Regions from separate parts of the Streptomyces hebeiensis genome, predicted to be linked through region 1. Evidence: riboswitches for the same ligand, from Rfam matches in the RefSeq annotation. Region 1 holds a riboswitch; each other region holds the start of a gene.

Evidence for each region. A riboswitch is a leader RNA that binds a small molecule or an ion and turns the genes downstream of it on or off. The one in region 1 is predicted to bind cyclic di-AMP.
Region 2: another riboswitch for cyclic di-AMP. It lies ahead of ACU6P3_RS26120 (M23 family metallopeptidase); the one in region 1 lies ahead of ACU6P3_RS29465 (LysM peptidoglycan-binding domain-containing M23 family metallopeptidase).
Region 3: another riboswitch for cyclic di-AMP. It lies ahead of ACU6P3_RS17825 (M23 family metallopeptidase); the one in region 1 lies ahead of ACU6P3_RS29465 (LysM peptidoglycan-binding domain-containing M23 family metallopeptidase).
Region 4: another riboswitch for cyclic di-AMP. It lies ahead of ACU6P3_RS20360 (transglycosylase family protein); the one in region 1 lies ahead of ACU6P3_RS29465 (LysM peptidoglycan-binding domain-containing M23 family metallopeptidase).

What each region holds. Positions count from the first base shown of each region.
Region 1 is NZ_CM129812.1:6,878,968-6,881,157, forward strand. It holds gene ACU6P3_RS29460 (tyrosine-protein phosphatase) at 1-680, opposite strand, end outside; cyclic di-AMP (ydaO/yuaA leader) riboswitch at 1,144-1,306, shown strand; gene ACU6P3_RS29465 (LysM peptidoglycan-binding domain-containing M23 family metallopeptidase) at 1,311-2,190, shown strand, end outside.
Region 2 is NZ_CM129812.1:6,092,696-6,094,885, reverse strand. It holds gene ACU6P3_RS26120 (M23 family metallopeptidase) at 1-777, opposite strand, end outside; cyclic di-AMP (ydaO/yuaA leader) riboswitch at 791-948, opposite strand; gene ACU6P3_RS26115 (M16 family metallopeptidase) at 1,189-2,190, opposite strand, start outside.
Region 3 is NZ_CM129812.1:4,082,827-4,085,016, reverse strand. It holds gene ACU6P3_RS17825 (M23 family metallopeptidase) at 134-1,177, opposite strand; cyclic di-AMP (ydaO/yuaA leader) riboswitch at 1,189-1,340, opposite strand; gene ACU6P3_RS17820 (PP2C family protein-serine/threonine phosphatase) at 1,746-2,190, opposite strand, start outside.
Region 4 is NZ_CM129812.1:4,718,339-4,720,528, reverse strand. It holds gene ACU6P3_RS20360 (transglycosylase family protein) at 304-1,032, opposite strand; cyclic di-AMP (ydaO/yuaA leader) riboswitch at 1,036-1,208, opposite strand; gene ACU6P3_RS20355 (transglycosylase family protein) at 1,971-2,190, opposite strand, start outside.

The DNA.
Region 1 (2,190 bases):
GCGAGGTATTCGGCACGCGCGTCGAACAGCGGGCTCAGCAGTTCCATCACTTCCTGGGACGTACCGGCGGGAGTGCTGTCACTGCGTCGCACCGCATAGCGGCGGCCCGGGGCGTTCGACTTGAGGTAGTCCGCCTCGATCGCGTCGCGCTCGACACCGATCGCGAGCAGACAGACGGCGACCGAGAGCCCGGCGCGGTCCTTGCCCGCCGCGCAGTGCACGAGCGCGGGGAGGCTCTCCTCGGCGAGTGCGTGCAGGACGCGGCTGTGCTCGGCGGTGCGGTCCTTGATGATCGACCGGTACGAATTGATCATTCGGGCCGCGGCCTTTCCGTCCGAGAGCAGGTCCCGCAGCTGATCGAGATCGCCGTCCCTGACCATGCGCCAGAAGTCGGCTCCCTCCGCCGGGTCGGAGAGGGGAATGTTCACATTCCGTACGCCGGGCAGTTCCACGTCCGCGCCGTCCAGCTTCAGATCGGCCGCATTGCGGAAGTCGAAGACGGTATGCAGGCCGAGCGAGGAAAGGAAAGCCGCGTCGGCGGCTGTCGCATTGGCGAGATGGCCACTGCGGAAAAGCCTGCCGTACCCGACCCGGCGGCCGTCGGTGGTCGGTAGTCCGCCCACGTCGCGGAAGTTGCGCACGCCGGTCAGTTCCGGCTCCGTCCGCGCGGACTGCGGCATCTCTCGCGTCACGGCCTGCTCCTCCGTGTCAGCCGCCGACGCCCGCCGCCGACGGTACCGACTGCCGACCCTACGGCATCCATTCCGGCCGCAAAGGGCTCGGCGGCTCGATCCGGATGTGCACGATCCCGGACAATCAACGCCATGGGAATTGACCGTAAATGGCCGTCTGTCCGTATTGCTGTATTGAGACGCATTGGGCCCAACCTGCCCCGGTGGTGACCGAGATGGGTGGTGTCAGGTGAGCAGGATCATATTCGTGACGTTCCGTGCTGGTGATCTTCCGCCCTATCGCGATGCCGTCCGGAAATGAGCCGTGTGAAATCCACGCAGGGTGACGAGCGGGCCCGGCCGATAACCGGGCGGCCGACCCCGTCGGTCAAAGACCTGCTTGTTCCGCCCGGGCGACTCGCTTACGTTCAGCCTCAATCCGGACGGAACGCCGAATCCTGCCGCCGCCCGGAATTCGCATCCATCGATCCACGCGTGGCAGGAGCGGGGGACCCAGGTAGTACGCCGGGCGGGTCTACGGACCCGGACGGCTCGGGGTGAAGTCACGCGCACGCGTGGCCGGGCAGCTCCAGCCCGAACCCGACAGCTCACCTCGTAGGCGCCGGAGAGGAATGCGCCATGCCCGGTAAGGGTAAGCACCGACGCCCCAAGACCCGTACGTTCTCGCGGGGGTTCGCCGCCGCCGGAACGGGCGGAGCCGCCATCGCCCTGCCGTTCATCGCCGCCACCGGCGCGCACGCCGCCCCGAAGGCCGCGCCCGCCACCGCGCCGCAGGCCGTCTCCGCCCACGCGGCCGAGGGCGTGTCCCGCACCGCCCAGGCGTCCGTGACGCAGACGTCCACCGCGCCGCGTCAGGCCGCGGCCGCGGCGACCACGACGTACGCCGTGGTCGCGGGCGACTACCTGTCGAAGATCGCGGACGAGCACAAGGTCCGGGGCGGCTGGCAGAAGCTGTACGCGGACAACCGCTCGGTCGTGGGTGACGACCCGTCGCTGATCCACCCCGGTCTCGAACTGACCATCGGCGGGAAGTCCGCCGGGGGCGACGGCGCCAAGAAGCCGTCGTCGGCGCGCTCCGAGACGCCCCGGGCCTCCTCGGCTTCCGCCGCTCCCGCGGCCGAGGGCGCGGGGAAGGCCACCGGCGGCACGGCCGCGAAGTCCGCGGCCGACACTGCCGCGAAGAGCGACACCGGCGGCTTCACCAAGCCGGTCGACGCGCCGGTGAGCACGCCGTACCGCGCCTCCGGCGGCATGTGGTCCAGCGGCTACCACACCGGTGTGGACTTCACGGCGTCCTCCGGCACTCCGGTCAAGGCGGTCGGCGCCGGTACGGTCGTGACCGCGGGCTGGGGCGGCTCGTACGGCAACCAGGTCGTCATCAAGCACGACGACGGCCGGTACTCCCAGTACGGGCACCTGTCGTCCCTGGCGGTCTCCGCCGGCCAGTCCGTCGGCGCGGGGCAGCAGATAGGCCTCTCCGGAGCCACCGGCAACGTCA
Region 2 (2,190 bases), 790 kb from region 1:
GAGGTTCACGCCGTGCGCGCGCAGGTAGCCGACCGGGTCCATGTCCGACCCGTAGTCCGGGCTGGTACGGGCCTCGAAGTGCAGGTGCGGCCCGGTGACGTTGCCGGTCGCGCCGGACAGACCGATCTGCTGGCCCGGGGTGACGCTCTGCCCGACGGAGACGCCGATGGAGGAGAGGTGGCCGTACTGCGTGTACGTGCCGTCGTGCATCCGGATCACGATGTTGTTGCCGTAGGAACCGCCCCAGCCGGCCTCGACCACGGTGCCGGTGCCGACGGAGACGACCGGGGTGCCGGAGGCGGCACGGAAGTCGACACCGGAGTGGCTGCCGGAGGACCAGAGGGAGCCGCCGGACTGGTAGCCGGTCGTGACGTACGAGCCGGCGACGGGCAGCTGGAAGGTGTTCAGCCGCTTGCGCTCCGCCTCCCGGGCGGCGCGGATCTCCTCGGCGCGCGCCTCCTTGGCGCGGGCCTCCGCCCTGCGTTCGGCCTCGGCCTTCGCCACGGCCCTCGCCTTGTCCTGGGCGGCGGCCCGGGCCTGCGCGTCGGCCTGGTCGTCGACCGTACCGGCCAGGTCGTCCCCGAGGGCGACGGCCCCGGTCAGACCGGTGTGCGAGGCGGCCTGGGCGTCGGCGGCACCACCGGCGAACGCCGGGGAGGCCGCGAGGGTGCCGATGACGCCGGTCGCGGTGAGCGTCGCGGCGCCCGCGGCTCTCGCGCTCGTACGGCTCATCTGGCTGCGGGCACGATGCTTCCCGGTGGCGCGGGTGAAAGCCATGGGGTGGCCGGTCCTTTCCTTCCTTCTCGCCTACCGGGTTAGCTGACGGGTTCGGAGCAGGAAGGTCTCCTACGGGCCCCTCCACGCGCCGCGCGAAGGCGTCCGATTCACCCCAGGGACACGGTGGGTCCCCGGCTCCCCGGCGAACCGGGAACTCGGCGATGGCTGTCCGTGCCACGGGATGCGGCGGGACGGGCGAACAGCCGGACCGACGCTAAGCGCGTCATCTTTCGATAACCAAACGGACGCGTGTTTTTGTAGCGCAGCCCACACCCCAGACAGGCAACCTCTCCCTCAAACAAGCCAATTGACCAACAAAACGGAAATAAGACCGGAACCCCGGCAGCGCCCGCCGCCGGGGTTCCCTCTGTGGTACGGAGATCCACGGATCAGCTCGTGAAGATCCGCGAATCAGCTCGCGACGACGGTCACTTCACCGATGCCGAGCGCCTTGACCGGCTCCTCGATCTGCGCGGCGTCCCCCACGAGCACGGTGACGAGCCGGTCCACCGGGAAGGCGTTGACGGCCGCGGCGGTCGCCTCGACCGTGCCGGTCTCGGCCAGGCGCGCGTACAACTGCGCCTGGAAGTCGTCCGGGAGGTGCTGTTCGACCTGGTCGGCGAGCGTGGCCGCGACCGACGCCGCCATCTCGTACTTCAGCGGGGCCACTCCCACCAGGTTCTGCACGGCCACGTCGCGCTCGGCGTCGGTGAGCCCGTCGGCCGCCAGGGTGCGCAGCACCGTCCAGAGGTCGGCGAGCGCCGGGCCGGTGGACTCGGTGTCCACGGAGCCGCTGATCGCGAGCATCGCGGCGCCCGTCGCCCCGCCCGGCGACGAGGGCGCTGCGGAGCGCAGCACCTGGCCGAAGGCCCGGACACCGTAGGTGTAGCCCTTCTCCTCGCGCAGCACGCGGTCGAGCCGGGAGGTGAGCGTGCCGCCGAGGCAGTACGTACCGAGCACCTGGGCCGGCCAGACCCGGTCGTGCCGGTCCGGGCCGATCCGGCCGATCAGCAGCTGGGTCTGGACGGCGCCCGGCCGGTCCACGATCACGACCCGGCCGGTGTCGTCGGCCGTCACCGGCGGTACGGGGCGGGGCGCGGCGGTGTTGCCCGTCCAGGCGCCGAGGCTGTCGGTCAGCAGCGCGTCCAGGTCCACGCCGGAGAGGTCGCCGACGATCACCGCCGTGGCCGTGGCGGGGCGCACGTGCGCTTCGTAGAAGGCGCGCACCCCGGCGGCGTCGATGCGCTCGACCGTCTCCTCGGTGCCCTGGCGCGGCCGGGACAGGCGCGAGGAGGCGGGGAAGAGCTCCTTGGAGAGCTGCTTGGCCGCGCGGCGCCCGGGGTTGGCGGTCTCGTGCGGGATCTCGTCCAGCCGGTTGCGGACCAGCCGCTCGACCTCGCTGTCCGCGAAGGC
Region 3 (2,190 bases), 2.8 Mb from region 1:
CGGAGGGCCGGTCCGCGGTGTGCGGCCGGCCCTCCGGGGCGGGGACGTCGCTGTGGATCAGGAGGATCCGAGGATCACGGGGATCCGGGGATCCGGGGATCCGGGGATTACGAGGATCCGGGGATTCGCGGGATCAAGGAGTGACGCCCTTGCTCTGGAGCCAGGCCATCGGGTCGATGCCCGAGCCGCCCGCCGTGTGCACTTCGAGGTGCAGGTGCGCGCCGGTGACGTTCCCGGTCGCGCCGACCCGGCCGATGACCTCGCCCGCGGTGACCTTCTGGCCGGCGCTGACGGTCATCGAGGACTGGTGGGCGTACCAGATCTCCGTGCCGTCGTCGAGCTCCAGGACCGTCCGGTAGCCGTACGAGCCGGACCAGCCGGCCGACTTGATCGTGCCGCCGTGGACCGCCTTGACCGGCGTACCGGTCGGGGCGGCGAAGTCCAGGCCGGTGTGGTAGCCGGAGGACCACAGGGAGCCGGACTCACCGTAGGTGGAGGTCAGTGTGTACGAGGAGGTCGGCAGCGAGAAGCTGGCGGCCAGCTTGGCCAGGCGCTCGGCCTCCGCCTTCGCCCTGGCCTCCTCCTCGGCCTTCTTCTTCGCCTCGGCGGCTTCCTTCTCGGCCTGCGACTGCTGCTTGGCGGCGTCCGAGGCGGCCTTCTTGGCCGCCGCCGTCTCCGCGGCCGCCAGCCGCGCCGCCTCGGCCGCGGACTGCTGCTGCTCGGCCTGCTGGAGGATACGGGCGCGCAGCGCCTCGCCGGCGTCGGCGGTGCCCTGCTCCGCGTCCTCCGCGGTGAGCCCGGCGGTGGTGAGCGGCGCGCTCGCGAGGAGTTCGGTCTCGGAGTCGTCCGTCGCCAGCGAGCCCATGCCCGGCAGGGAGGAGGCGTCCGGAAGGTTGTCCGCGATGGCGTCGGGAAGGGATATGGAGACCGCGGGCTTGTCCTGCGCGGTGGCGATGCCACCCGCGCCGACGGCGGCGATGACGCCGACGCCGAGGACGGTGGAGCTGCGGGCCAGCCCGTTGCGCTTGCTGGTGACGCGGTGCCTGCCGCGGACGGGGCGAATGGATTCCGCGGTGGGATTCCACTCCCCCCACGTCGCCTCCGACTCCGTCGCGTCCGTCGCCGCGAAGGAGTGGGTTTCGATGGTGGCCGCGGGGGCAGGCTTGTTGGACGCCACTGGGGCGTGCTCCTTTCCTTCCTTCTCGCCTACCGGGTTAGCTGACGGGTTCGGAGCAGGAAGGTCTCCTACGGACGCTTCGGCCGCCAGGGCGGCAAAAGACGTCCGATTCACCCCATGTGGTGGTTCCCCGGTTCCTTGCGGGATTCGGCGCCGCGCACGGCGTCGTCTCTGGCGACGACTGGGACGACCGCGCTGCGTTATCGAACGTTAATAGACGTCGGGGCCTTATTCCAAGCTGTTCCCAGTGATCGTTAACAACTTCGCAACGGACGCACCAGCGCATACGCGGGCACAACAGGGCGAGTTGACCGCTCTTTGGGGACGACAACAAACCTGACGGTATGTCAACTGTTATGCGGAGGGAGATCTTTCGATTACGTACGGTGCCCATGGGTGCCCGATGGCGACTGCCGGCGGTCGGCGGTGCCCGGCAGTGCCCGGCTGTGCCCGGTGGCGGCAGCCGGGCGGCCCCGCGCGGTCCGACGGCGCCTCGCGATGCCCGTCGGTGTCCGGCGCACCGACCTGATCGTCACGGCGCCCCCGCCCGTCCGGTCCCCGCGGGCCGTCACAGCACGATCGGTATGGTCCGGCGGCGCTCCGTGGCCCCCTCGGGGGGTCTGGTGACCGCCAGCAGCGCCATGTCGTCCTGGCTGCCGCCGCCCGTGTGCACCCGTACGTCGTCGATCAGCGCCTGGAGCATTTCGTCGGGCCCCTGGAAGACCCGCCCGTCCAGCCGCTCGCTGGGGACGTAGAACACCCCCTGGGCGTTCCGCGCCTCGGAGAGGCCGTCCGTGTAGAAGAGCAGCGTCGCGCCGGGCGGGTACGCGGCCTGCTCGACCCGGTCCGGCCACCCGCCCAGCTCGCTCATCCCGAGCGGCAGCGCGGTGTCGCGGGGAGCCAGGGTCCGTACCGCGCCGTCGCCGTTCACGAGCAGCGGCTCCGGATGTCCTCGGTTCACCAGCCGGACGACGGCCCCGTCGGGCGGGATCTCGGCGAGGACGGCCGTCGTG
Region 4 (2,190 bases), 2.2 Mb from region 1:
GCGTGACCACCCCGCCCCGCGCCCGCCCGCTGGGACGAAAGAGACCGAGGAATGCGGGTTCCGGCCCGGGAGACGTGAAACCCCGGCCCGGCGCGTACGGGGGAAACGCGCCGGACCGGGGAGCACCGGGGGGACGGGGTGAGGACTGCGGGGAGCGGGCTCGGGGGCTGGCCGGGGAGTACGGGGAGCGGAGGTACGGAGCCGGCCCGCCGGATGGCCGCCGCTTCAGGCCGTGCGACCCGGTGGGCCCGGCGGGCCGGGCCGGCGACGCGAGGCCGGCCCGGCCGCCGGGAACGGCTCGGGTCAGCTCAGGTGGAGCCGCTGGCCCGGGTAGATGACATCGGCATCGCTGATGACGTCCTTGTTCAGGTCGAAGACCTTCTTCCAGCCGCCCTTGACCTTCTTGGCGTCAGCGATCTTGGAGAGGGTGTCACCGGACTTGACCTTGTACTCGCCGTCCCCCTTCTTGATCGTGGCCGGACGGCTCTCGCCGCGCGAGGCGGACTGGCTGTACGTACGCTCCTGCTTCTCGGGCTGAGCCTGCTGCTGGTACTGACGCGGCTGGGTCTGCCGCGACTGCTGCGACTGCTGCTCGCCGGAGCTCGAACCGGAGCTCGAGGCGCTGGAGCCGCTGCCCGACGCAGAGCCGGAGCTGCTCGACGCGCCGGACAGGTTCACGCCGCAGTTCGGCCAGGCGCCCTTGCCCTGACCCGCGAGGACCTTCTCCGCGACGGCGATCTGCTGGGACTTGGAGGCCTTGTCGGCGGTCGAGGCGTAGGAGGTACCGCCGTACGCCGCCCAGGTGGACGACGAGAACTGGAGGCCGCCGTAGTAGCCGTTGCCGGTGTTGATGGACCAGTTGCCGCCGGACTCGCACTGGGCGACCTGGTCCCACTCGGAGGTGCTGGCGGCGGAGGCGGAGGTCGCACCGATCAGCGGGGCCGCGACGGCGGCGCCGGTGATCCCGGCGAGCGTGGCGTAGCGAACGGCCTTGGACGGACGGCGGTGCTTGGCCTTGCCGGAAAACAGCATGGGTCATCTCCTCACCGACGCCTGCGAGGTCAGCTGTCGGGTTCGGGCTGTGAGTGGCCCGGCCGCGTGCTCTCGCAACGCGGCTTCACCCCAAGCCGGCCCTCGGCCGTCTCTCGACGGCCGGGCCCGGCACGAAACCTTGGGTCCCCCGCTCCTGCCTTCGGCGCTTGACGCGACGACTCTCCCCCCGACCGACGGCAGGATTCGGCGTTTCGGTCGACGAGGCCCGCGGTGCGAGCGGTTCAGACCGTAAACACAGGCCCGCCGCTTGTTCAAAGAAGTACATCAGGGAGAAAACGCCCTAACTGCCCTTCAGGAACGCCGCATTTCCGCAGGTGAGAGACGAACGAGACCAACAGGCGGGCCATGGAGGAACTGGTGCGGCAAAGAGATGCTTGTCTCACTTTCGCGAAAGTGGACAAACGATCTCGAACTCATCCTGTCGGCCTGTCAGATCACGGCTCTGAGCAGCCACTCGGGGCCTCTGCCGAGGCCGCCCGCCGGCCCGCGACGAGGCCGGCGGCGACCGGTGGCGGCGAGGCGAGCCGGGACGCGGTACGGCGACGGCGCGGGGCGGCGCGGACAGGGGCACGGAGGAGTGCGGAGGTGCCTTGACGCGTACGGAGGAGCCCGAAGTGGCCCTGTCGAGCGTGGCGGAGCCCGACGAAGCCCGTCGAGCGCGGAGGGGTGCGGCCGAGCTCGGCCGGCACAACCAGGCACGGGGTGGGCCCCCGTGCACGGGGTGGCCCGGAGGGTGGGCGGCGTGCGCCGGGGCGCACCCCGGAACGCGACAAGGGACCTGTGGGGCACGCGACGCATCACACGACGTCGCGCGGCCCACAGGCCCCACCGAGCCCGCCTCGTACGGGCCGACCACATACAGGCCCGCCTCGTACAGCCCGTTCCGGCCCTCCCCCGGCGTCAGCCGAGGGCCGGCGTCACAGCCAGCCGCCGACGACCTTCTGCGCGCCCGGGCGCACCGTGAAGTCGCCGCTGTAGTCGGGGGCGTACGGGCCGACGAGCCCGGCGCCGCTGATGATGTCCGGGCCCGTGGAGGCGTCCTCCGACCCGGCGCCGAGGTCACGCCCGTAACCGGTGTCCCGAGAGGCCCGGTCGGTCGCCTCGCGCTCCTTGTCCGCGCCGCTCTCGGCCGGGCTC